Regions from separate parts of the Pseudoalteromonas sp. CNC9-20 genome, predicted to be linked through region 1. Evidence: riboswitches for the same ligand, from Rfam matches in the RefSeq annotation. Region 1 holds a riboswitch; the other holds the start of a gene.
What was found. Region 1 has a riboswitch for lysine ahead of dapA (4-hydroxy-tetrahydrodipicolinate synthase). Riboswitches for the same ligand answer to the same signal wherever they lie in the genome.
Positions count from the first base shown of each region.

Region 2: another riboswitch for lysine. It lies ahead of lysC (lysine-sensitive aspartokinase 3); the one in region 1 lies ahead of dapA (4-hydroxy-tetrahydrodipicolinate synthase).

Region 1 is NZ_JAKRFS010000003.1:24,691-36,116, reverse strand. Features, by position in the region: gene ilvA (threonine ammonia-lyase, biosynthetic) at 1-452, opposite strand, end outside; gene ilvD (dihydroxy-acid dehydratase) at 452-2,308, opposite strand; gene MHM89_RS07295 (branched-chain amino acid transaminase) at 2,395-3,318, opposite strand; gene ilvM (acetolactate synthase 2 small subunit) at 3,373-3,615, opposite strand; gene ilvG (acetolactate synthase 2 catalytic subunit) at 3,612-5,273, opposite strand; gene MHM89_RS07280 (TraB/GumN family protein) at 5,757-6,644, shown strand; gene MHM89_RS07275 (response regulator) at 6,619-8,316, opposite strand; lysine riboswitch at 8,464-8,655, shown strand; gene dapA (4-hydroxy-tetrahydrodipicolinate synthase) at 8,778-9,665, shown strand; gene MHM89_RS07265 (2,3,4,5-tetrahydropyridine-2,6-dicarboxylate N-succinyltransferase) at 9,694-10,434, shown strand; gene MHM89_RS07260 (PLP-dependent decarboxylase) at 10,434-11,426, shown strand, end outside.
Region 2 is NZ_JAKRFS010000001.1:335,048-346,473, reverse strand. Features, by position in the region: gene MHM89_RS01560 (cytochrome b/b6 domain-containing protein) at 1-395, shown strand, start outside; gene sbcB (exodeoxyribonuclease I) at 750-2,201, shown strand; gene MHM89_RS01550 (NAD(P)-dependent oxidoreductase) at 2,219-3,103, opposite strand; gene MHM89_RS01545 (glutathione peroxidase) at 3,201-3,713, shown strand; gene MHM89_RS01540 (2-hydroxyacid dehydrogenase) at 3,679-4,659, shown strand; gene MHM89_RS01535 (sodium-dependent transporter) at 4,678-6,000, opposite strand; gene MHM89_RS01530 (4'-phosphopantetheinyl transferase superfamily protein) at 6,091-6,804, shown strand; gene lysC (lysine-sensitive aspartokinase 3) at 6,776-8,125, opposite strand; lysine riboswitch at 8,206-8,378, opposite strand; gene MHM89_RS01520 (hypothetical protein) at 8,535-9,008, opposite strand; gene MHM89_RS01515 (hypothetical protein) at 9,308-9,763, opposite strand; gene MHM89_RS01510 (hypothetical protein) at 9,795-10,139, opposite strand; gene MHM89_RS01505 (M23 family metallopeptidase) at 10,151-10,642, opposite strand; gene MHM89_RS01500 (GNAT family N-acetyltransferase) at 10,680-11,099, opposite strand; gene nhaD (sodium:proton antiporter NhaD) at 11,347-11,426, opposite strand, start outside.

The sequences.
Region 1 (11,426 bases):
ACATCGGGATCATCGAATGGCGGCACAAACACCGCCTGCAGTTGCTCGGCCAGTTTTAAGGCATGGGCTTTTGCAGCATCAAAGTGATGGCCGTGTAAAATCACCTCACCACCGAAGCCACGCACTGCATTGACCTTGATCTGCGGCGTGGTAAGGGGCATCACGATAATGGCTTGATGCCCTAACTCGGTGGCACTTAACGCCACTCCTTGTGCGTGATTCCCAGCTGAGGCGGTGATCACCTTGCTGCCTTTTTCCAGTTGCCTTAGCTTGTTGTAAGCGCCCCGCAACTTAAAGGAGTAAACGGGTTGTTGGTCCTCACGCTTAAGCCACACCTTGCACCCTAGTTTTTGCTCTAACGCAGTCAGTTCACTGACCTCTGTGAACTTAACCAAAGGCTCCATATTGGCTTGGATAATAGCGCGAAAATAGTCAAGCTCGGAGGCGGCCATCAGCTTAACTCCTCAAGCTTTTCAAGGTCGCGAACAGCGCCTTTGTCCGCACTGGTTGCCAACAGCGCATACGCCTTGAGCGCGGCTGTTACAGGACGATTACGGTTGAGCGGCTTATATGCATCTTTGCCACGTTGCTGCTGTTTTTGCGCCCGCGCCTCAAGCTGCTGCTGCGATAAACTCAGATTGATACCTCGGTTGGGGATATCGAGTACCACTTCATCCCCATCTTCGACTAAAGCAATCGCACCGCCACTGGCAGCCTCAGGAGAAACATGACCCACAGAAAAGCCCGACGTACCACCGGAAAAGCGGCCATCGGTAATAAGCGCACAATCCTTGTCTAAGGCCATGGATTTTAGATAACTAGTCGGGTACAGCATTTCCTGCATGCCCGGGCCGCCCTTGGGGCCCTCGTAGCGGATCACCACCACATCGCCTTTTTGTACTTGGCCGCCTAAAATGCCTTCCACTGCATCGTCTTGTGATTCAAACACCCTAGCAGTGCCTTTAAACACCAACATGTCATCACTGACCCCCGCGCTTTTCACAATACAGCCGTTGGGAGCTAAGTTGCCATAAAGCACCGCCAGCCCACCATCTTGGCGAAAGGCATGTTCGACACTGCGAATACACCCCTGCTCGCGGTCCAAGTCCATCTCTTGCCAACGGTAATCCTGACTCATGGCTTTGGTAGTGCGGATGCCAGCAGGACCAGCACGGTAAAATGTGCGCGCCGCCGTGTTCTCTTCTTTGCTGGCATCATAGCGAGCAATCACCTCGCCAAGGTTGGCCCCCCCGACGTGGCCAACGGATAAATCCAGCTTATCCGCTTTCGCCAATTCGTTGAGAATGGCCATAATCCCGCCAGCGCGATGCACATCCTCAATATGGTATTGCTGCGTCGCAGGAGCGACTTTACATAAAAATGGGGTGCTGCGTGAGAGCCTATCAATGTCATTCATATCAAAATCCACCCCAGCCTCTTGGGCGGCGGCTAATAAATGCAGCACCGTATTGGATGAACCGCCCATGGCGATATCCAACGTCATTGAGTTCATAAAGGCAGCCTGATTGGCGATATTACGCGGCAGCACCGAATCGTCTTCTTGGCCATAGTAACGCTGACATAAATCAACGATGCGTTGACCGGCTTCAACATAAAGCTGCATCCGATCCTTATGCGTTGCTAACGTGGTGCCGTTTCCTGGAAGAGCCAAGCCTAGGGCTTCCAATAAACAATTCATCGAGTTGGCGGTAAACATACCCGAGCATGAGCCGCAGGTTGGACACGCAGAGCGCTCTACTTGTTCTGAGTCTTCATCGCTGACACTAGGGTCGGCGCCTTTGACCATGGCATCAACCAAATCTAATTTAATGTCGATATCCGCAAGACGGGTTTTGCCCGCTTCCATCGGCCCGCCAGAGACGAAGATCACCGGAATATTTAATCGCAATGCGGCTAACATCATCCCTGGGGTGATTTTGTCACAGTTAGAGATACATACCATGGCATCGGCACAGTGAGCATTAACCATATACTCCACCGAATCGGCAATGAGGTCTCGTGACGGCAGAGAATACAGCATGCCGCCGTGACCCATGGCGATACCGTCATCAATGGCGATGGTATTAAATTCACGTGGCACCCCACCGGCATCACGAATGGTATGTGCCATTAGCTCGCTGAGCTGGTTCAAATGCACGTGCCCTGGCACGAACTGAGTGTATGAATTAACCACCGCGATAATCGGCTTTTTAAAATCGCTGTCGTTCATGCCGGTCGCTCGCCAAAGCGCCCGAGCCCCTGCTCTTTTGCGTCCTTCGGTGGTTGTTGCGCTGCGCAGTTTTGCCATGTTTACCTCTATATATTTGCAAGCGCAGCCGTGGCTGCCTTGACTTACCTCATTCCCAAAATAGTGGTGCTAGTGGCACCTCGTCGTTAGTCGTTTACGTACTCTAGCCAGCCGCGCGGGTCTTCACTGCGCCCTTTGACCAAATCAAAATAGGCGGTTTGCAGCTCTTCGGTGATAGCGCCACGCTGACCTTTGCCAACCTGAATTTGGTCGACACTGCGCACCGGAACGACCTCGGCGGCCGTACCGGTCATAAAGAATTCGTCGGCAAGGTACAATGCCTCACGGGCTATTGACTCTTCACGTACTTCATAACCGCGCTCTTTGGCAAGCGTCATAATGGTGTCGCGGGTCAGGCCAGGTAAAATACAGGCGGTGGTCGGTGGCGTGTATAGCACACCATTTTTAATCACAAAGAGGTTTTCGCCTGCTCCTTCACTCAAACACCCATTGGTGTCTAAGGCAATGCCTTCAACATAGCCGTTACGCTTGGCTTCACCTGATATAAGCTGCGAAGACAAATAGTTGCCGCCCGCTTTTGCCGCCGTGGGCATGGTATTAGGCGCTAGGCGGTTCCATGAAGAGATACATACATCAACGCCTTGAGCGAGACTGTCCTCACCGAGATAGGCGCCCCATTCCATGGCCGCTACGGTGACATCGGCTAGGTGTGATTTGGGGTTTAACCCCAAACCAACGTGACCTAAAAAGGCAAACGGGCGCAGATAAGCATCGCTAAAGCCATTTTGTTTCACCGCTTCTTTACACGCCTGATTTAACTCTTCCAGTGAAAACGGGATTTCCATGCGGTAGATTTTTGCCGAATCAAAGAGCCGCTTCATATGGTCAGTTAAACGAAAAATAGCCGGCCCATTAGCGGTGTCATAGGCACGGATCCCCTCAAATACCGAGCTACCATAATGTAAGGCATGGCTTAATACGTGCGTGGTGGCTTGCTGGTAAGGGATCATCTCGCCGTTGTGCCAGATTAATTCGGATGTTTGTGTCATGTGTTAATACCTTCTTATAAATCCGTGTTGCTGTGCGCCTTGCTGGTCGCAGCGCTAAATCGCTTGTTGTTGTCGTTGTTGCAAAGTCACGCTTTGCACATCTACCAGCTTATTCAGTTGTTGCGTTAAAAGATAGATGGGTTTGTCGCTGTCGACAGTCATATTGATAGCATAATGCTCTTCACTGCTGGTTAATTCCAACGCCGTTAGCTTGAAACCACGGTGGCGAGCAACTCGTAAAAAGCGTTCAACGGCGACGGTTTGATTGGCAAGATGTAAGGTTAAGCGATGTTTCATGGTTGCCCCTGTTGGTTTGTTTGCGTCAGCATTTGATCATTCGCGGCACCTGGCGGTACCAATGGCCAGACGTTATCGGCATCATCAATACACACATGCAGCAAATACGGGCCGTCACTGCTGTGTAACTCGCAAAGCGCAGCCTGTACTTGCTCCTGAGAAGTGATGCAGCGCCCTTCGATGCCAAAAACGCGCGCTAAGGCGACAAAATCTGGATTGTCAGAAAGGGTCGTTTCACTGTAGCGTTCAGCGAAAAATAGCTGCTGCCATTGGCGCACCATACCCAACCTTTGGTTATCAATAACCACGATTTTAATATCTAAATTATTACGGCGGATGGTGGCCAGCTCTTGAATATTCATCATGATGGAGCCATCACCGGAGACCACCACCACGGTATCTTCGGGGCGGGCGATTTTCGCGCCAATGGCAGCAGGTAAACCAAACCCCATAGTTCCAGCGCCGCCGCTACTTAAATGGTTGCTCGGGTGGCTAAATTGCATGTGCTGCGCGACCCACATTTGGTGCTGACCAACGTCACAACATACCACTGCATCGGCACTTAGCTGCTGCGACAGTTGATTAAGTAAAGCTGGTGCATACACGGTTTCACCGGGGTAGTCGTAGCGCCACGCATGCTCTTGGTTTAGCTCCTCAACATAGTTACACCATTGCGGCTCGCTGACAAAACACTGCAATTGCGGCAGTGATATTTTTAAATCCGCCACCAGCGATGCATCTGTAGGCTTTCGCTTGCCAACTTCAGCAGCATCGATATCAAGGTGCACAACTTTCGCGTTCGCCGCGAACTTAGTCAGGTTGCCGGTCACGCGATCGTCAAAACGGGCACCAATACACAACAGCAGGTCACATTCTTGTACCGCCAAGTTAGCGGCCTTAGTGCCATGCATACCTAACATGCCCAAATTAAGTGGATAATCCGGTGTGACGCTGCCTAACGCCTTAAGTGTTTGCACCGCTGGCATATTGGTCTTGTATAGAAACTGCATGAGTTGTTGCTGGGCTCCAGCACTTTGAACCCCACCACCGATATAGGCCACTGGCCGCTGAGCTTCGCTTAGCAACTGATTAGCCAATTGAACTTGTTGCTGGCAAGGTTGCAACGTCGGCTCTGATTCGGCTAGCCAAGGCTGGTAATGCGCCTCATTCATTTGAATATCTTTTGGAATATCAACAAGCACAGGGCCTGGGCGACCACTTTGAGCTAAGTGGATGGCTTGTTGCAGGGTATGCGCTAAATCTTCACTTCGCTCAACCATAAAACTATGCTTAGTGCATGAAAGAGACATTCCCAAGACGTCAACCTCTTGGAATGCATCCGAGCCGATTGCCGCTGTGGGTACCTGCCCAGTAATGGCTAGTAACGGCACGGAGTCCATCATGGCATCGGCAAGGGCGGTGATCAGGTTTGTGGCTCCCGGGCCACTAGTGGCCATGCACACACCCAGTTTGCCACTACTGCGAGCATAACCCACAGCGGCGAAGCCAGCTCCTTGCTCATGGCGAGTTAAGTAATGAGTGACTGGAGATTCATAAAGGGCATCGTAAATGGGCATGATGGCCCCACCAGGGTAACCAAATACCTCGTCTATGCCCTCTTTGGCTAATATGTCGATCACTAATTCTGCGCCAGTCATTTTTCCTCATTCCTCAATGTGTTGGCCCATAAACGAAGAAGCCCCCCGAACTTTTCAGTGCGGGGGGCTTCTTTGCGAAATTACTTTTTTAACGCACTACAAAGCCCCCGTGGTAATAATAATCACCACGACGTTAATCACTAGGACTAGGCTAAGTTGCGTATTCAACATGTACTTTTCGCTTCGCTTTTTTAAGTTTGTTACCGCATTTCTGCGCTCTTTTTCTATTAGTACCTTGGCAGCCCCTCTAAGTCAACCATAAAAACAATGCGAAACAACTAAAAATGACGACACTAATCACATAAAAAAACCTCAAAAGTCAGTTAAGAGAAAAATAATTCCAACTTTTTCATTGCGACATTAAAACGTATTTAACATAGTGTGCTGTAACAGCTGAATATTTTTAGTAAAAATGGTCAGCCAATAGGCTAAATTACCGAACTCAGTTACACTGGCTAAAAACAACTACCTCTGGATACCATTATGAAAAAAACCTTCTGGTCACTGCTGTACATTTGTTTTGCATTTTTCACTCAGCTCTGCCTTGCAAACACCACTCCGGCACTGTGGCAAGTGGAGAAAAATGGCGTTACTTCCTATTTGTTTGGCACTGTGCATGTTGGTGATGAAGCAATGAAAGGCCTCCCTTCTTATATTGAGCAAGCAATTAGCCGCAGTGATAAAGTGGTCGTTGAAGTAGATATTAGCGCGCTCTCACCTATGCAAATTCAACAACGCTCCATGCCGCTAATGATGCTGCGTAACGGCCGCACGCTAGAAACTGAACTGAGTAGTAAAAATTATCAACGCCTCAGTGACTATTTTGCACAAAAGAGTATTAATATTGCCATGTTCTCGGGCTTAAAGCCTTGGGCCGTTTTACTCACTATGGTGCAAATCGAGTATCAAAATGCAGGCTATTCAGAGCAAAACGGAATCGACAAGCAAGTGTTAGCTAAGGCAAACGCAATAGGTAAGCCGATAATGGAGCTCGAGTCGCTAGAGCAGCAACTAGAAATGTTCAGCGCCTTAGATAATTACGCTGATGAAATGGTCAACGATACTTTTCGCCAACTCAAAGACCTCGACCACTATTTTGCTCGATTGATCAGCGCGTGGAAGCAAGGAGATACTGACATACTGAGGCAGTACTACCACGATGCTTTTGATGACTCTGAATTCGGCCAACTTAACGAGCATATTTTACTTATTGAGCGTAATCAAAACTGGGTCGCACAACTTAACCAGCCAATGCAGCAGCAGTCACTGTTTATCGCCGTAGGTGCGCTCCATTTACCGGAAAAAAATGGGCTCGTTAACCTACTGCGCGAACAAGGATTTACGGTTACGAAAAGGCAACCCTCTCAATAACGTGTTTTTTCAATAACGCGCTCAACTGCTGAGTATTGACCGGCTTGTTAAGTACGGCATTGGCACCGACAGTGATACTCTGCGCGATACGATGCTCATCTTGACTGGCAGTCACCAAAAAAATAGGTACGCTGAGCGCTAAGCGCTCACGAATCTCAATAATGGTACTTATGCCGTCTTTGTTTGGCATATTTAAATCCATCAATACACATTGATAGTGATGTTCTAGTAATTTATTGAGTGCTTGCTCACCATCATCAACAATGGTGGTGTTAAAGCCTATTTGCTGAGCTTGTTTAGCAAGCACTAACTGATTTATTGGGTTATCTTCAACAATCAGAATATCGCCATGCTGGCTGCTTGGCTCTAACCGGGCTTTGTCGATAGTAAGTACGGGCCAAGTTAGCTTGGCCTCTGTGCCTGTTGTGGTACTACGAATCGTAAGGCTTCCACCCACCTCTTGAGCCAACGCATACACGAGGCTGAGACCTAATTTCGCGCCCTGAAAGTGCTGTACCTGCTCGGTGTTGTAATACACAGCATGTTGCTGAGCAGCCTCAATATCAGCAGTAGCAATGCCATCGCCGTTATCTTTAACGACAACACTCAGCAGCCCAGATGGTTCATGGTATTCAAATTGCACATGCACCGCAGCGCGCGTATGTATAAAGGCGTTGCTCAATAGCTGATTAACTGCTTGGATTAAATGCAGATGATCAGTTTGTGCTTGAACAGGTAGGCTATCTTCACCCTCGACACTCAATCGCTGCAGGGTTTCAGACTTAAGCTGCCAAGGCGCCAATATTGCACTCACCGTTTGCTTTAATGACTGCTCGGTCACTAAAGTAGTAAACGCTCCCGACTTAAGCTTCTGCAATTCCAACATTTCTTGCACTAGCGCCTGCAAATGTCGGGCGCAGCCCAATGCCGTTTGCTGTTCTTCGCGACCAGCCGCAGTATGAGAGTCCAATAGGCCAATAATCCCCGTAATTGGCGTCATTAGCTCATGACTCATATTAGCTAAAAAGTCAGATTTTACCCGATGCGCATGCGCGGCTTGACGCCGTTGGTAACGAAGCCGATAAAGAATAGCTGACACTCGACGTGTCAAAGGATTAAAGATGAGCCACCACTCACATAAAATAGTAGCAATGGCTGCCAGCGTTAAAAGGGGAATAACAAGCTGTAAATGTTCTATTTTTTGCTTAGATTTTGACTCTAATACGGTGACAACAGCATCTAAGTCCTGCAATAACGACAGTAGTTTTTGACCCTGAAAAGCACTTAAAGGTGCATCGCTGCGACTCGCTAACTGCACATACTGGCGCACCCGACCATCCAAGCCCTGCTGGTGATAAAGTGCTAGCACCTGAGGGCTTTGCTGCACCAACTGTGAGCCTAATAAAAACTCATGGTTATTATAAAAGCGCATAGTGGCACGAGCGAGTTGCTGCTGCTCAAAACTTACAGCACGGTCATTGACGGCCAATTTATGCAATGCAATCTTCTGCGAAAGCATCCGCTGCATACCTGCAATGTTTATTACTTTTGCGTCATTTCGCTGCATATTGATACTTTTCATCACATAAAATGTAGAGCTAAGTATGACAACAACAAGCACACTGGCTGCCCAGAAATAACGTTTTTGTAAGTGTTTGGTAAGACGTTGCATAAGAGGGCCTTTGCAATAACCCCTTAATACTGACACAAAATCAGCCTTTGTAAAATTTGTTCTCGCTTTAGCGTTGACAGCGTTAAGCATAAAGTGATTGAATAAAAAGGCACCCTTATTGAGTCGGCCGCATGTGCTGTGGTCGCAAGGGCTAGAAGAGGAGCGTCATTCAGGTAGTTATGGGAAGGAGAGCAAACTCCAAAGCACCATAACGAGGGGAATGTACGCCGAGAGACCAGTAAAGTTTGCTACTTACTGTCTCGGGCGCATGGGTTGAATCCCAGCGACTGTCACCATTAGCGCTCAGCGCTATGTTTTTGGTGGAGAGCTTCTGGTCTTAGTAACGCTGGGCCCATTTGGCTCTGTGTTTTAAGCCCATTCGCTCTTCGAATTTAACCAGTTCGATGCGAGGCGGGCAACCCCTTCCTAATTCAATCGAACTCGCACTAAGTTCGTGAGAGATGACTACAACTCATTCTTTAGCAGATACCATTGTCTGGACAGCATTGATCACTCCGATGCATGCTGACGGCAGTATTGATTTTAACACCTTAACCCTACTTGTGCGCGAGCAAGAGCAAGCGGGAAATGGCATTCTTATTCTTGGCTCTACTGGTGAAGCTCTGGCTCTCAGTATAGATGAGCAACAAGCCGTAGTTCGTCACGTTACAGCGCTCACCTTGCGTGTGCCACTGATGGTTGGCGTGGGCGGTTTTAACCTTAGCCAGCAACTACATTGGCTTAGTTTTTGTAACCAACACCCCATAGACGCCTACCTTCTGGGAGCTCCCTTATATGCTAAACCGGGTATTCAGGGGCAGCTACATTGGTACTCGGCACTACTGGATGCCAGCAAAAAGCCGTGCATGTTGTACAACGTGCCCGGACGCGCTGCAGTCAGTATTCCCCCTACGGTCTTAGCACAGCTACAACAGCACCCACTGTGCTGGGCACTTAAAGAAGCCAGCGGTGATATTGCACAATTTGAGGCTTACCGCGAAGCCGCGCCTGAGTTAGCGATTTTCAGTGGCGACGACGCGCTGATGCCTTATTTTGCTCAGGCCGGTGCAGCGGGCCTTGTATCTGTGGCCGCCAACGTCTGGCCACAGCAGACACAGCATCTGGTACAACAATGCCTTCAAGGGCAAAGCGTCAATGCCTTTATAACCTGGCGCAGTGCAATTGATGCGCTGTTCAGTGCAGCCAATCCAGTGCCCGTTAAGTGCCTTTTGCATGCTCTTGAACGCCTCAACAGCCCGGTGTTACGACCACCATTAAGCCACCTTGAGCTTAATGACACACAACCACTTCTTAATGCCCATGAACGCATTGTTGCGTGGGCACATTGATAAAATTAGTTAACAAGGTACCTCAGTTATGAGTTGGTTAGACTTACTAAATGACCTCGAAAGCGGCCACGTACGCGCCGCAACACAAGACGAACACGGCCAATGGCACGCCAATGTGGACGTAAAAAAAGGCATTCTCGAAGCCTTCAAAAGTGGCAATAACACCGAGTTTGCGGGCGGCTTTGTTGATAAGCATAATCTAGCTCCTCGCGGTTTTAGCGCCCAAGATAATATTCGCATGGTGCCTGGCGGTAGTGCTGTGCGTCGAGGTGCTTACGTTGCCCCTGGCACCATTATCATGCCACCTGCATATGTCAATATTGGTGCCTTCATCGACAGTGGAACTATGGTCGACAGTCATGCCTTGGTAGGGTCATGTGCGCAAGTGGGCAAAAACGTTCACCTCAGTGCCGCCGTGCAATTAGGTGGCGTGCTCGAGCCAATTGGCGCTAACCCTGTGGTGATTGAAGATGATGCCTTTATCGGCGCGGGCTGTGTCATTGTCGAAGGGGTGGTGGTTCGCCAAGGTGCGGTACTCGCCCCTGGTGTACGTTTAAGCGCCACTATCCCAGTATATGACTGCGTTAACGAGCGACAACTCGATAAGGGCGAAGCGATTCCGGCCAACGCCATCGTTATACCTGGCTCCCGCCCAAGCTCTAGCACTTGGGGACGCGAACAAGGGCTCAGTATGAGCTGTGCGCTTATCGTAAAGTATCGCGATCAGCACAGCGATGCATCGCTGGAGTTAGAAGAGGTATTACGCTAATGCCTGTCTCTGGCGCATTGTTAAACGCTTTTGATACCCTCACTCAGGAGCGCCAAGAACCTTGCTTTGTCTACGATCTTGACAGTCTACGTAAGCACCTTGATGAGCTGATGGCGCAAGATGTGGTGAAGTTATGGTATGCGGTAAAAGCGAATCCTTTATCTGCGGTTATCGAGACTCTGGCAGCCGCTGGCTTTGACTTTGATGTCGCCAGCAGCGGTGAGCTCAATCAGGTGCTTTCACAGCATGTTGGTGCACAACGCATCCTCAACACCGGGCCGGCAAAATCGCGCCAGCAGTTAGGCGAATTCTTAGACGCTGGGGTACGTACCTTTGTGTTGGAGAGTATCAATCAAGTTCGCTGGCTTAATGAGCTGGCGTATAACCAAGGTATTGAAGTGGATGTGTTGCTTAGAGTGCAGTTGCGCTGGCCAGAAGGTGAGCGTAATCCGCTCGGTGGCAATACCCTGACTCCGTTTGGCTTAGCGCCAGAGCAGTGGCAAGGGCTCTACTTAGCCGACTACCCTGCGCTGAATTGCATTGGCCTGCATATTTTTCAGTGGGGCAACATGCTTGATGCGGCCCAGCTGCTTCACCTATGGCAAAGCATGTTAGCGCCATTACAAGCACTCTGTGAACGCCTTGGTTTTGCCATGCAAGTACTGGATTTAGGTGGCGGCTTAGGCGTTCCTTATGACAGCGAAAGCAGCCCGCTAAAGTGGCAGGATGTGCTCGGCGCACTGCGCGATATTAAGCGGCAAAGCGGCGTAAAAGAGTTGTGGATGGAGTTGGGCCGTTACGCCGTCGCACAATGTGGTTACTATTTAGACCCCGTCATTGAACAAAAAACAAATTATGGCGAGCGCCAACTGATCGTCGCAGGTGGTATTAACCATCTTTTACGCCCCGCTGTGGCAGGGCAAAACTTCCCCGCTCAGTTATTACGCCGAAGTACAGCCGAACAGGTAAACTATCGTATCCATGGACCTTTG
Region 2 (11,426 bases), on a different contig from region 1:
CTGCTTTAGTGCTACTGCGGCTGATTTGGGGCTTATTTCCCTCGGGCTACGCCCGTATCCGCGCAGCCGCTATCAACCGCGCTGCGATAAGCGCGCACATCACTCACCTCAAAGAGCGCCATATCCCTACCGAATCCGGCCATAACCCTATTGGCTGGCTGATGGTGTTTGCAACTTGGCTGCTATTTATTGCACTTGCCGTTACTGGATTTATGCTTGAGGAAATCGATGCCCTGTTCGGTAACTCGCTACTGCAAGACATCCATGCCTTGGCGGCTAATACCCTGTATGCCATCGCCATTATCCATATTATTGCGGTTATCGTGGTTAGCTGGTGGGGGCGCATCCCGCTAATACCGCCCATGATTACCGGGCAACGCAAAAAGCGTGACTAGCCTTTGGCGAATAGGTTGAAAGCCTAAATTTAAGCTTTTGTAGGTAGTGCCTTTAGGTGCAGCTAATACCATTGCCTTTATGGTCCTAAGCAGCCATTGCGCGAGTTAAACTGGCAAGCTAGGCAGTTACCTTTATTCTTAAATCAGCTCAATGTGTTAGTATGCTTAGTGCATATTCTTTGCCGAGCAATTTGCATCATCGTATGCCGCTAAGCAGCGTTAAAAATAGACACCTTTTTCGCGATAAAGTATACACATATTTATATACACAGCGCGACGATTACGAAGACACATAATAACAACAGGCAAAGTAGTAAGGCAGCAAAACACTGATTTATATGGAAAAGCAATAATATGGCAGAACTCAGAAACGACAATGACCAGAGTACAATCTACTGGCACGATTATGAAACTTGGGGGGCAAACCCGCAAAAAGATCGTCCCAGTCAGTTTGCTGGTATTCGCACCGATTTAGATCTGAATATCATCGGTGAGCCGCTTATTGAGTATTGCCGTCCGGCGCCGGATTATTTGCCTCACCCCGAAGCCTGTTTAGTCACGGGTATCACGCCGCAGCATGCGCTGCGTCATGGCCTTAATGAAGCAGAGTTTATCGCTAAAATTCATGACGAATTCGCCCGCCCGAATACCTGTGTGGCTGGTTACAACAGTATTCGTTTTGATGATGAGGTTAGCCGCTACACCTTATACCGTAATTTTTATGACCCTTACGCTCGTGAATGGCAAAATGGCAATAGCCGTTGGGATATCATTGATTTAGTACGTGCCTGTTATGCCCTGCGCCCGCAAGGTATTAACTGGCCGCAAAAGGAAGATGGCAGCGTCAGCTTCCGCCTTGAAGACCTTACCAAAGCCAATGGCATTGAGCACGCCGATGCCCACGATGCCCTGAGCGATGTAAAAGCCACAATTGCGCTGGCAAAACTGATTAAAGACACGCAGCCCAAGCTGTATCACTTCTTTTTCTCGTTACGCCATAAAAAAGCGCTACTTGATTTGGTGGATGTTTATAACATGACACCGCTAGTGCATACCTCATCGCGTATTCCTGCAAGCCAAGGCTGCACGACTTGGATTGCGCCAATGAGCTTTCATCCCAGTAATAAAAACGCGGTGGTGTGCTTTAACTTAACGCAAGACCCGCAACCGCTGTTGGATTTGAGTGTCGAGCAATTACGGGAGTACCTCTATACCCGTCATGATGAACTGCCTCCTGGACAAGCGCCGATTGGCTTAAAACTGGTGCATGTAAATAAATGCCCTATTCTTGCCCCCGCGAAAACCTTGTTGCCAGAGAACGCCGAACGTTTGGGTATCGATCGCGAACAATGTTTAGCCCACTTAAAGGTACTAAAGGCCCACCCCGAATTACGCGATAAGGTCGCCGAAGTGTTTAACGACACGCGCCATTTTGCTGATACTGGCAACCCCGACTATCAACTTTATAGTGGTTTTATCAGCAACAGTGATAAGGCCAAGTTTGATATTATTCGCGCCACTGAACCCATGCAGCTCGCCGGTTTAGACATAGACTTTGAAGATGATAAATTCACCACCTTGCTGTTTCGTTATCGCGCCCGTAATTGGCCGGAAACGCTGACCCCCAGCGAGCTTGATTCATGGCGAAAGTACTGCCAAAACAAGCTGATGAATGGCGAGGACAGCCCTTCTATTGGCGCGCAAGACTTCATGCTCAGCTTAGAGAACCTAGTGCACGAGAATGAAGGCAATGAGCGCAATATGGCGGTGCTCAAAGCCTTATACCACTACGCCCAAAGCCTTTAGCTTGTGGGCGTACACCGCTACTTACTGGGGTTTAGCTTTTCCAGCCGCGCCAGTAAGCTGGAAGTATCAAAACGGCCACCGCCCATAGCTTGTACGTCACTGTAGTATTGATCCACCAATGCCGTAAGACCTAGGCTAGCACCGTTATTGCGCGCCTCATCAAGAGCAATACCTAGGTCTTTGCGCATCCAATCGACGGCAAAACCAAACTCATACTCTCCTTGCCACATGGTTTGATGGCGATTTTCCATTTGCCAAGACCCAGCTGCCCCCTTGGCGATAGTCTCTACCACCTTGTCGCCATCGAGCCCGGCTTTTTTCGCAAAATGTAAACCTTCAGCCAACCCCTGTACCACACCGGCAATACAAATTTGATTCACCATTTTACAGAGCTGGCCGCTGCCGATATCACCTTGTAATTGGCTAAAGCGACTGTAGGATGCCATCACGGGCTGCACCTTGGCATAAGCCGCATCGCTCCCGCCACACATCACGGTTAATACACCATTTTCGGCGCCCGCCTGGCCACCAGAGACCGGCGCATCAATAAAGGCAATACCTTGGGCTTTCGCAGCGTCACCCAACTCCCTGGCAAGCTCGGCGGAGGTGGTGGTGTGATCAACCAGCAAGGCACCCTCGTGCATACCCGCCAGCGCCCCGTGCTCACCATAAATCACGCTGCGCACATCATCGTCATTGCCAACACATACAAACACAAAGTCTGCGCCTTGGGCCGCTTGTTCTGGCGTTGCAGCACTGCGCCCGCCATATTGCTCTACCCACTGCTGCGACTTTGACGCTGTACGGTTGTATACGCACACATCAAACCCTGCTTGTTGCAGGTGCCCGGCCATGGGGTAGCCCATGACGCCTAAACCGATAAAGGTACACATTTTTGACATAATTTTGACCTATTTGCCTGATAGCCTCGAGAAAACGCAAAAAAGTATAACAAAGGCATCGTACAAAAACGCCTTGTTTTGAGTTATGGAGCTCACAATGGATAGTATTTACCATTTCAATGCCACCCTCATCGATGGCACGCCCTATTCATTTAAACAGTTACAAGGACGCGTTGCACTCATTGTAAACACCGCCAGTACCTGTAACTTTAGTAATCAATATAGTGCGTTGGAGCGTGTTTTTAGCGACTACCAACAGCGGGGCTTAGTGGTATTGGGATTTCCTTGCAATCAATTTGGCCGCCATGAGCAAGGCTCAAATGAGGATATAAAAGCCTTTTGCACCAGCACATTTAATGTTAGCTTTCCATTGTTTAGTAAGGTAATGGTCAACGGTCCTGACGCCCACCCGCTGTTTAATTATTTAAAAGAACACACCCGGGGCATTGCACAAAACCGGGCAATAAAATGGAATTTCACTAAATTTCTAATAAACTCTCAGGGCCAACTGGTGAACCGCTACGCACCTCGGACCAAACCCGATACCCTTCGTGCGGTAATAGAGAGTCAACTTGATGAAATTAGCCCTATTCAGCTCGCAAAGGTATGAGCAACACGCATTCAGCGAACATTGTCCAGATAACGTTGAGATTCATTTCTTCGATGCTCAGCTTAATGAGTTCACTGCCTCGCTGGCGCAAGGGTGCGACAGCGTGTGCGTATTTGTAAATGACGTGGTCAATAAGCAGGTGCTCGATAAGCTCAACGAGCTAGGTATTAAGCTAGTTTTACTGCGCTGTGCAGGTTTTAACAACGTTGATTTAGACCACGCCGCACGCTTAGGTATTGAGGTTGCGCGGGTGCCCGCCTACAGCCCAGAGGCTGTGGCAGAACATTGTCTCGCCCTGATCTTGACCCTATCGCGTAAAACCCACAAAGCCTATAACCGTGTGCGTGAGGATAACTTCGACCTCAACGGCCTGCTGGGTTTTAACTTACACGGCAAAACCGTGGGGCTTATCGGGTGCGGTAAAATAGGGCTTGCGTTGTGCCGTATACTGAACGGTTTTGGCGCCAAGGTACTGGTGGTCGACCCAGCAAAGCCTGAAGGCGACTTTACCCTGGTTGATAAAGCCACATTATTAGCGCAAAGCGATATTATCAGCTTGCATTGCCCGTTAACCGAGCAAACCCACCATATTATAAACAGCGACGCACTGAGCCACATGAAACGCGGCGCTATGTTGATTAACACCGGGCGCGGCGCCCTGCTCGATACCAAAGCCTGTATCAATGCGCTAAAAAGCGGTCAGCTTGGGTATTTGGGGTTAGACGTGTACGAGCAAGAGTCGGAGTTGTTTTTTAAAGACCGCTCAGAGGAGATTCTTCAAGATGATGTCTTCGCCCGCCTGCTCACCTTCCAAAATGTGTTGATCACCGGGCATCAGGGATTTTTCACCGAAGAAGCGTTGCAGCAAATCGTGCAAACCACCTTTGATAATTTACTGCAATACGCCAAAGGTGAAGCACTAACCAATCGTGTTTGCGCCCCTTAAAACACTAAGTGGCGCCGGCTATTTCAGCGCCACATTAATAAACACGGCGGTCATTAGCACCGGACATACTAGGCGTATATACCAGCGCAGCGCCACAATACTCATCTTGTCAGATTGCGCTAATTGATTACCACGGCGCCACACCCAGCCGAGGGTAAGAAAGTAGAACAATCCCATCAAAGGCAACTGGTACTGAGTAAATACTTGGATCACTAAGGCAAACAGCCAATCAAAGTTCAACACTATGGTGAGCGATGCCAACATCACCACGGCGCTAACCAGCCAGGTCGCTGCCTTACGGCCGATACCATGATTTTCCACCAAAAACGCCACCGGGATCTCGGTCGAAGAAATGGTCGAGGTCAGCGAAGCAATAGACATGAGAACGAAAAAGGCCAAGGCAATCACCAGCCCCATGCTGCCCATGGTATTAAACAATTGTGGGAGCACCGCGAAGATCAGTTGCCCTTCGCCAATGAGTTTGCCGTTTTGGAATACTTCCACGCCATTGTGGCTGGCGACAAAAATTGCGGGCACAATAAGCAGACCGGCCAAAAACGCCACCGATGTATCGAGGGCGGCCACACTCAGGGTCAGCTTGCCGATATTCGCTCCAGGCTTTAAGTACGAGCCGTAGATCATCATGCACCCTACCCCCAGCGACAATGAGAAAAACGCTTGTCCCATGGCAGCGATGATTAAATCTGGGTCCCACACTTTAGTAAAGTCAGGTTGCAGGTAATTACTAAAGCCTTCACCGGCGCCGGGTAACGAGCCGATATAGAAAATCAAGCCAACTAACAGCACCAAAAGCAACGGCATTAATCGCCGCGACCAGGCTTCAATCCCTGATTTGACCCCTTTTAAAATAATGCTTGCGGTTAACACCAACATCAGCGGCGTGAAAATAAGGTTACGGGCAAGAGAATCGCCACTTAAAAATGCGGCAGCGTCATTCATACCCAGCATCTCGCACAGCGGCGCTAAGGCATGAGCCAACATCCATCCGGCCACGATAGAATAAAAGCTCAGCATGACAATGGCCCCGGCTAAACCGATATAACCAGCCCCTGCCCCTATTTTTGCCGCTTTTGGTTGCCAAGCACGTTTAAGTGCTTGTACCGGGTTGGCTTGAGCGGCGTAGCCCAGGTACAGCTCAGTGAACAGTGCCGGTAGTGCCAAGGCAAAGATGACAATGAAATACACCAGTAAAAAAGCACCGCCACCGTGATTCGCTGCTTGAGTTGGAAAACCCCAAATATTACCTAGGCCTACTGCTGCACCAGCTGCCGCTAGTACAAAACCTATACGGCTTTGGAAACCGTCACGCTTATTCGTCATTCGCAGGGATATCTGTTATTGTTTTGCCGCTATTAAATCATAATTACCCGTAACAAAGTAGTCATAGCCACGCTTATCGGAATGTCCTTGATGCTAAACCCTGCCTATCGCTTTTCACCTTTACCGACCGATACCGAGCAATCTGCCAAGCACAGCAACGTGGTGTTGCTTTATTGTGCTAAGGCGCACAGTGAATTAGATGACTCACATTTGCACCGCATAGAGCAAGCGGTCTTAGCAAAACGTAAAAAGGTGCAGGCTCAGCAGGAATATCGCGCCACACGCTGGGCCATAAAACAGCTAGCGCGACAACTCTACCCACAGTATCGCGATTACCCCCTTGCTGCCTGGTGCAGTGAATTTGACGTTGATCAGGCGCAGCTGGTGCTCAGCGTTGATGGCCACCCCCTCGATGCGCGGGTAGTCATCAGCCACGCTCATGGCCACATTGCCGTAGCAATGACGCGCGGCGCAACCTTATTAGGCGTAGATATTGAGAAAATTGACAACGCACGCGCCTTTAAGAAGCTGGCGGCGCACTATTATCCTGAGGCCGAGGCAAGGGATATTGGCAGCGATGTTGAGACCTTTTTCCGGGTGTGGACATTAAAAGAAGCCTACGCAAAAGCGACTAAGCAACCCATTGCCACCTTGTTAGGCCAACCCATCTTGGAGCTTATCGCCGCCCTTGATGGCCAGGTGTATTGTCAGGAGCTATTTGCCGGGCACTTTGATATCAGTCTCATCACCGATAGGCAGCGCCCGGTGCTTACTGTTAACCTTCCAGCAGCCGTTGATGAATAGTTTGCACCACCGCATCAGACTGGCTTTGCTCAACCAAGAAGCACAGGTTATGTTTCGATGCGCCGTGACAAATAAGGCGAATATCAAACTCACTAAGCACCTGCATTAAATTCAGCTCGCTCTGGCGCAGGACAATCTCCGAGCCAATTAACGCCACCAATGTGAGGTTATTCTCAACCGACACATGGCAAAACTCGCTTAAACGCTCAAGGGCTTGCTGATCCAGCTCCGGACGACTGGCATTCGGGGCATTATCGAGCGTCAGTGCGACACTGATCTCCGAAGTTGTGACCAAATCAACGGAGATTTTATGCTCACTCAAAATAGTAAACACCCGCGCTAAAAAGCCGCTCGCTAATAACATTTCCGGGCTTTTTAGGGTCAAGAGAATTTGGTTTTTACGCTGAGTCACAGCGCGAACCCCGGCTAAAGTGTCTCCTTGTGGCGTTTTTTGTATCCAGGTTCCACCCCCTTGTGGTTCGCGACTGGAGCCAACAAACACACTGATGCCACTGCGCGCAGCGGGTAAAATGGTCGCCGGGTGTAAGACTTTTGCGCCAAAGGTTGCCATTTCGGCGGCTTCGTCAAAGCTTAAGTGGGCAATGGGTGCGGCTTTGGCACAGACTCTGGGATCGGTGCTGAAAATACCGACCACATCGGTCCAAATATAAACGCTGTTCGCGCCAATCGCCTCGGCTAATAATGCCGCGCTGTAATCCGAACCACCGCGCCCTAAGGTGGTGGTATCGCCATAATCATCACTGCCCATAAAGCCCTGAGTGACAACCACTTGATCTTTAAGCAACGGCAGCAATTGGGCATGGGCTTGCTGTGCCGTAGTTTTAATATTGGGCTGGGCTTTGCCAAACTGACTATCTGTTTTTAGCACCGAACGCACATCAAAGCGCGTTGCCGCCACGCCGTGTCCCCGTAATACCTGAGTAAACAAATAAGAGGAGAAGCGCTCGCCAAAACTCAGTAGCTCATCGCTGTGAGCGCTCGATTGTGGTGCTTGCGCAGCACTGCTGCGAAAAGCGCTCAAGGTGACATCAAAGCCGTGGGCTAAGTCGGCATCAAGGCTGACATATTCGAGAATATTAAGCTGGATAGCGATCACCCCATCGACGTGCGCTTGGCGCTGCTGAGGCGTTAATGCACTTTGGCATAACGCTACAAGGTGATTGGTGACCCCGGCGCTGGCGCTGACAACCACCACACGCACATTGTCATTGGCGGCGATGATTTGTGCACACCGACTCATAGCGCTGTGATCGGCCACTGAAGTGCCGCCAAATTTAGCGACGGAATATTCCTGATTCATTTTCTCTCCGAGATGAAAAACGAGTTATTTTTCAAATACAATCAGGAGAACTTGGCAAGACTAAAAAGGTAAGAATGTCCATTGCCAGAAGCCCTCCACCCCAACAGGTGACAGTTCCGAGGATTCAGCCTCAAGAACCGAAAGCCATTGCGACGCACAATGCACTTCCTCGGCGATAGTCTCCCTCATAAACGGTCAAAGGCTGTCGTCGGCCTCACGTTTACTACCTAGCTATCGCACCTCTTCTGCGACACATTCGATCTTGCGACCGAAGTGAATCAGCAATGTACCTAGCAGACGGCTAGAAGTCAATATCACACTTCACTGGAAGGTGTTCTGGCGGGTAATGATTGCTTGGACACACAAGTTGGCCGCAGCCAACCTGTGTATTGCCGATTATGGAATCTAATTAAGGTTGTATGGGGCAATGCTCACCATCAACTGGCACCCAAACAGTTCGCGTTTCCATACGACAATTATATTCGACGGTTTGCTCTTCTTGTTGAGTGAAATAGGAGTTGTGTTGATGCATATATACGCCACCGGGAGCCTGGCCAGAAGGTCCGGCAATTGTCCAGTTTGCTGGGCAACTTTGTGTTGATAATACAACGCGAGTTTCCCACTCTGGCGCATCGCTATTAGGAGCCGATGCGGTAAGCCTGTAGTGACAACGTTTGTAAGAAACGTCTACTAACTCGGTTCTATAATCACAGACTCTCACTAATCGCTCGTCCCAATACCCTCCGCAATTTACACTGTTTACTTGGGTATCATAGAAGGTATTGTAGTCTGTTACTTTTATTTGTGAGCTAGATGCCAATAAATTATTGGCCACGAAAAAGAGCAACGCCAACACACAGGCTGATAAAATTTTTTGTCTCATTTTTATTTCCTTAACAATAGTTTGGAAACAAAAATGCTACATAAACTTATCATTTATATAAACAGAAACTAAGTTGATTGTTTTTCAATCAAGCCGCTATTAACCTATCAACAATAAATAAATCTGAACACCTCTTTTTCATTAAAAAGCCAACGTTATAATTCCTTAATTACGCAACAATCAATTTATAAAAATTTGCTTATAAAGAATAAATGCTCGATATTGTGTGAAAAATAAAGTTACCTTTCCTGTGAATACAATCGTCATGAGATAAGCTAATAGTGAGTGCTCGCCAATATCTAAGAAAACTGACTACTGTCTTCAGTCATGCGCACCACCAAACCTTGGGCCACTAAAAAATGATAAAGCTGTAAATCGGCTATCAGGTCACTCGAGGAGAGCTCAAAGTCTTGAAAAGTTCTATTGTGATAGCGAAAACGAACAATATGTTCATAACGCTGGTGCTGGCAGTAAATGACCTCTTTGACATCAGCGAGCTTTATCGGCGTATCAAGTAAGTTCAGTACCCCATGCTCAACAAATATGGCACTACAGCGTATGGGCTCGATGCTCCATTGATACTGGGCACTGAGCATAAAGCTAAATATCAACACCGATATCGCTTGCGCCCAAAAGCTCTGCTCCATCATAAAGTTAATAAAAAACAGTACATAGATAAACAATGCACCGGTATACAAAGCGCGGGTGATCACCGCACGCGTGGCAAATTGCTTTTTGCGGGTAAGTTGACTCACTGGGGTCTTCCTTGTTTGATGAAAACTGAATTTAATGGCTGTAGGCAGACGGCTGTTTTATTAGCCGTTCATTGTCAACGACCATAGTCCATTGACCGTCGTTGTTGTTCGGTGGCTCGTTGACGATGAAGGTGGTGCTGAAAAAACCAATGCCAACACTGAAGTCGTCACCCTCAAATGATTGCAACGGCCCTTCCACTGAGGTAGAGCCCCCGTTTTTATAGCGTTTATAGGCAACTGTGCCATCTTCAAGAATCAATAAACTCATGCTGGGACTTTGCCAGTGCCCGACATAATCGCGCTTTTGTGCAGGGACGGGTTCTGCGCAACTGCATAGCAGTAAAATAAACGCCAAAGCCAGTAATACTAATCGCATCCGTTGCTCCGTTAGTTGTCGAAATAAGTTATAGGGTTGAGGTAGAAGGCTTTCTTGACGCCTTGGGGGGCGCTATCAATAAGCCAAAAGTAAGGAATTAAAGTCACCAATGAGTAGTGTAAATGAGCGGCTTTACCTTGGGCATTGCCGCTGGTGCCAACACTGCCTATTTGCTCACCGCCACTAAACCAACGACGTTCGCTATCACTGAAGCTGTCTAGATGAGCATAATAGTGTAATCGCCATTTTGGTCCGAGGGCAATCATCACATTGCCGCCCTTGGGCCACTGTCCACGATAAATCACCAAGTGATGTGAAGCGGCCACCACGTCAGTGCCTTTATTGGCAAAAATATCTACCCCTTTATGCACCCCAGAGCTTCCCCAAGGTTCATACCAAAAGGTATCTTGATGCCAATCTGCGCTGCTTGCCCCATGCACGGGAATGGTCACCGGCTCGGGCACTAGAAACGCGAATATAAAACCAAACAGTAATGCCGCCAAAACTAACCTCCTTGTTCTTTTTAAGTACCGTCTCGGCTTACTCATGAAGCTGTTTGCTCATAAAGTATTTTTTGCCGTCAAGCGGATATTGCTGTTGCACCCATTGTGTTTCATAGCCATGACGCTCATAAAACGGTTGCGCCTGAAAATCCAAAGTATCGAGCAGCACATAGGTGCACCCGCGCGCCTTTGCGGCTTGCTCTATGGCAGTGAGACACTGTGAGCCGATGCCTTGTCCACGCAATGTGTCACTCACCCAAAGATAATCCAGTAGCAACCAATGACCAAAGGTGCGGCCACTGGCACCGGCTTTTACTTCGCCTTGTTCATCGCGCCAGCTAACCGCTAAAGGTTTGCGTTCTACATTTTGCCAATGGGCCCAATTATATTGGCTGATTTGCTGAGCAATAAAGTCGAGTAAGTCTTGTTCTGGATTCTGTATTACTTCTAACGTCATATGACCTCTGAATACATAGATGCAGCTAATTAAACACCGATATAAAAAGCGAAGCTTACAGAGAAAGGAAATGTTTTGCAGCGATCAACGACCAGTTCTAAGAACCAAGGTGCACATCACTGCTAGTAACTAAAAAATTGGCGCCAATCCTTTTTACCGTATAATCGCAATCCATGCCTATATGTGTGCATTATGAGGGCCAAAATAATGGCCCTCATGCTGTCAATGATATACCACTTTGCAGTACTTAAACAAACGCACCCATCATGTAGGCTCCGCTGTAACCTACTGAATAAGCAATTAATAAGTACACCGTATTGCGCAGAT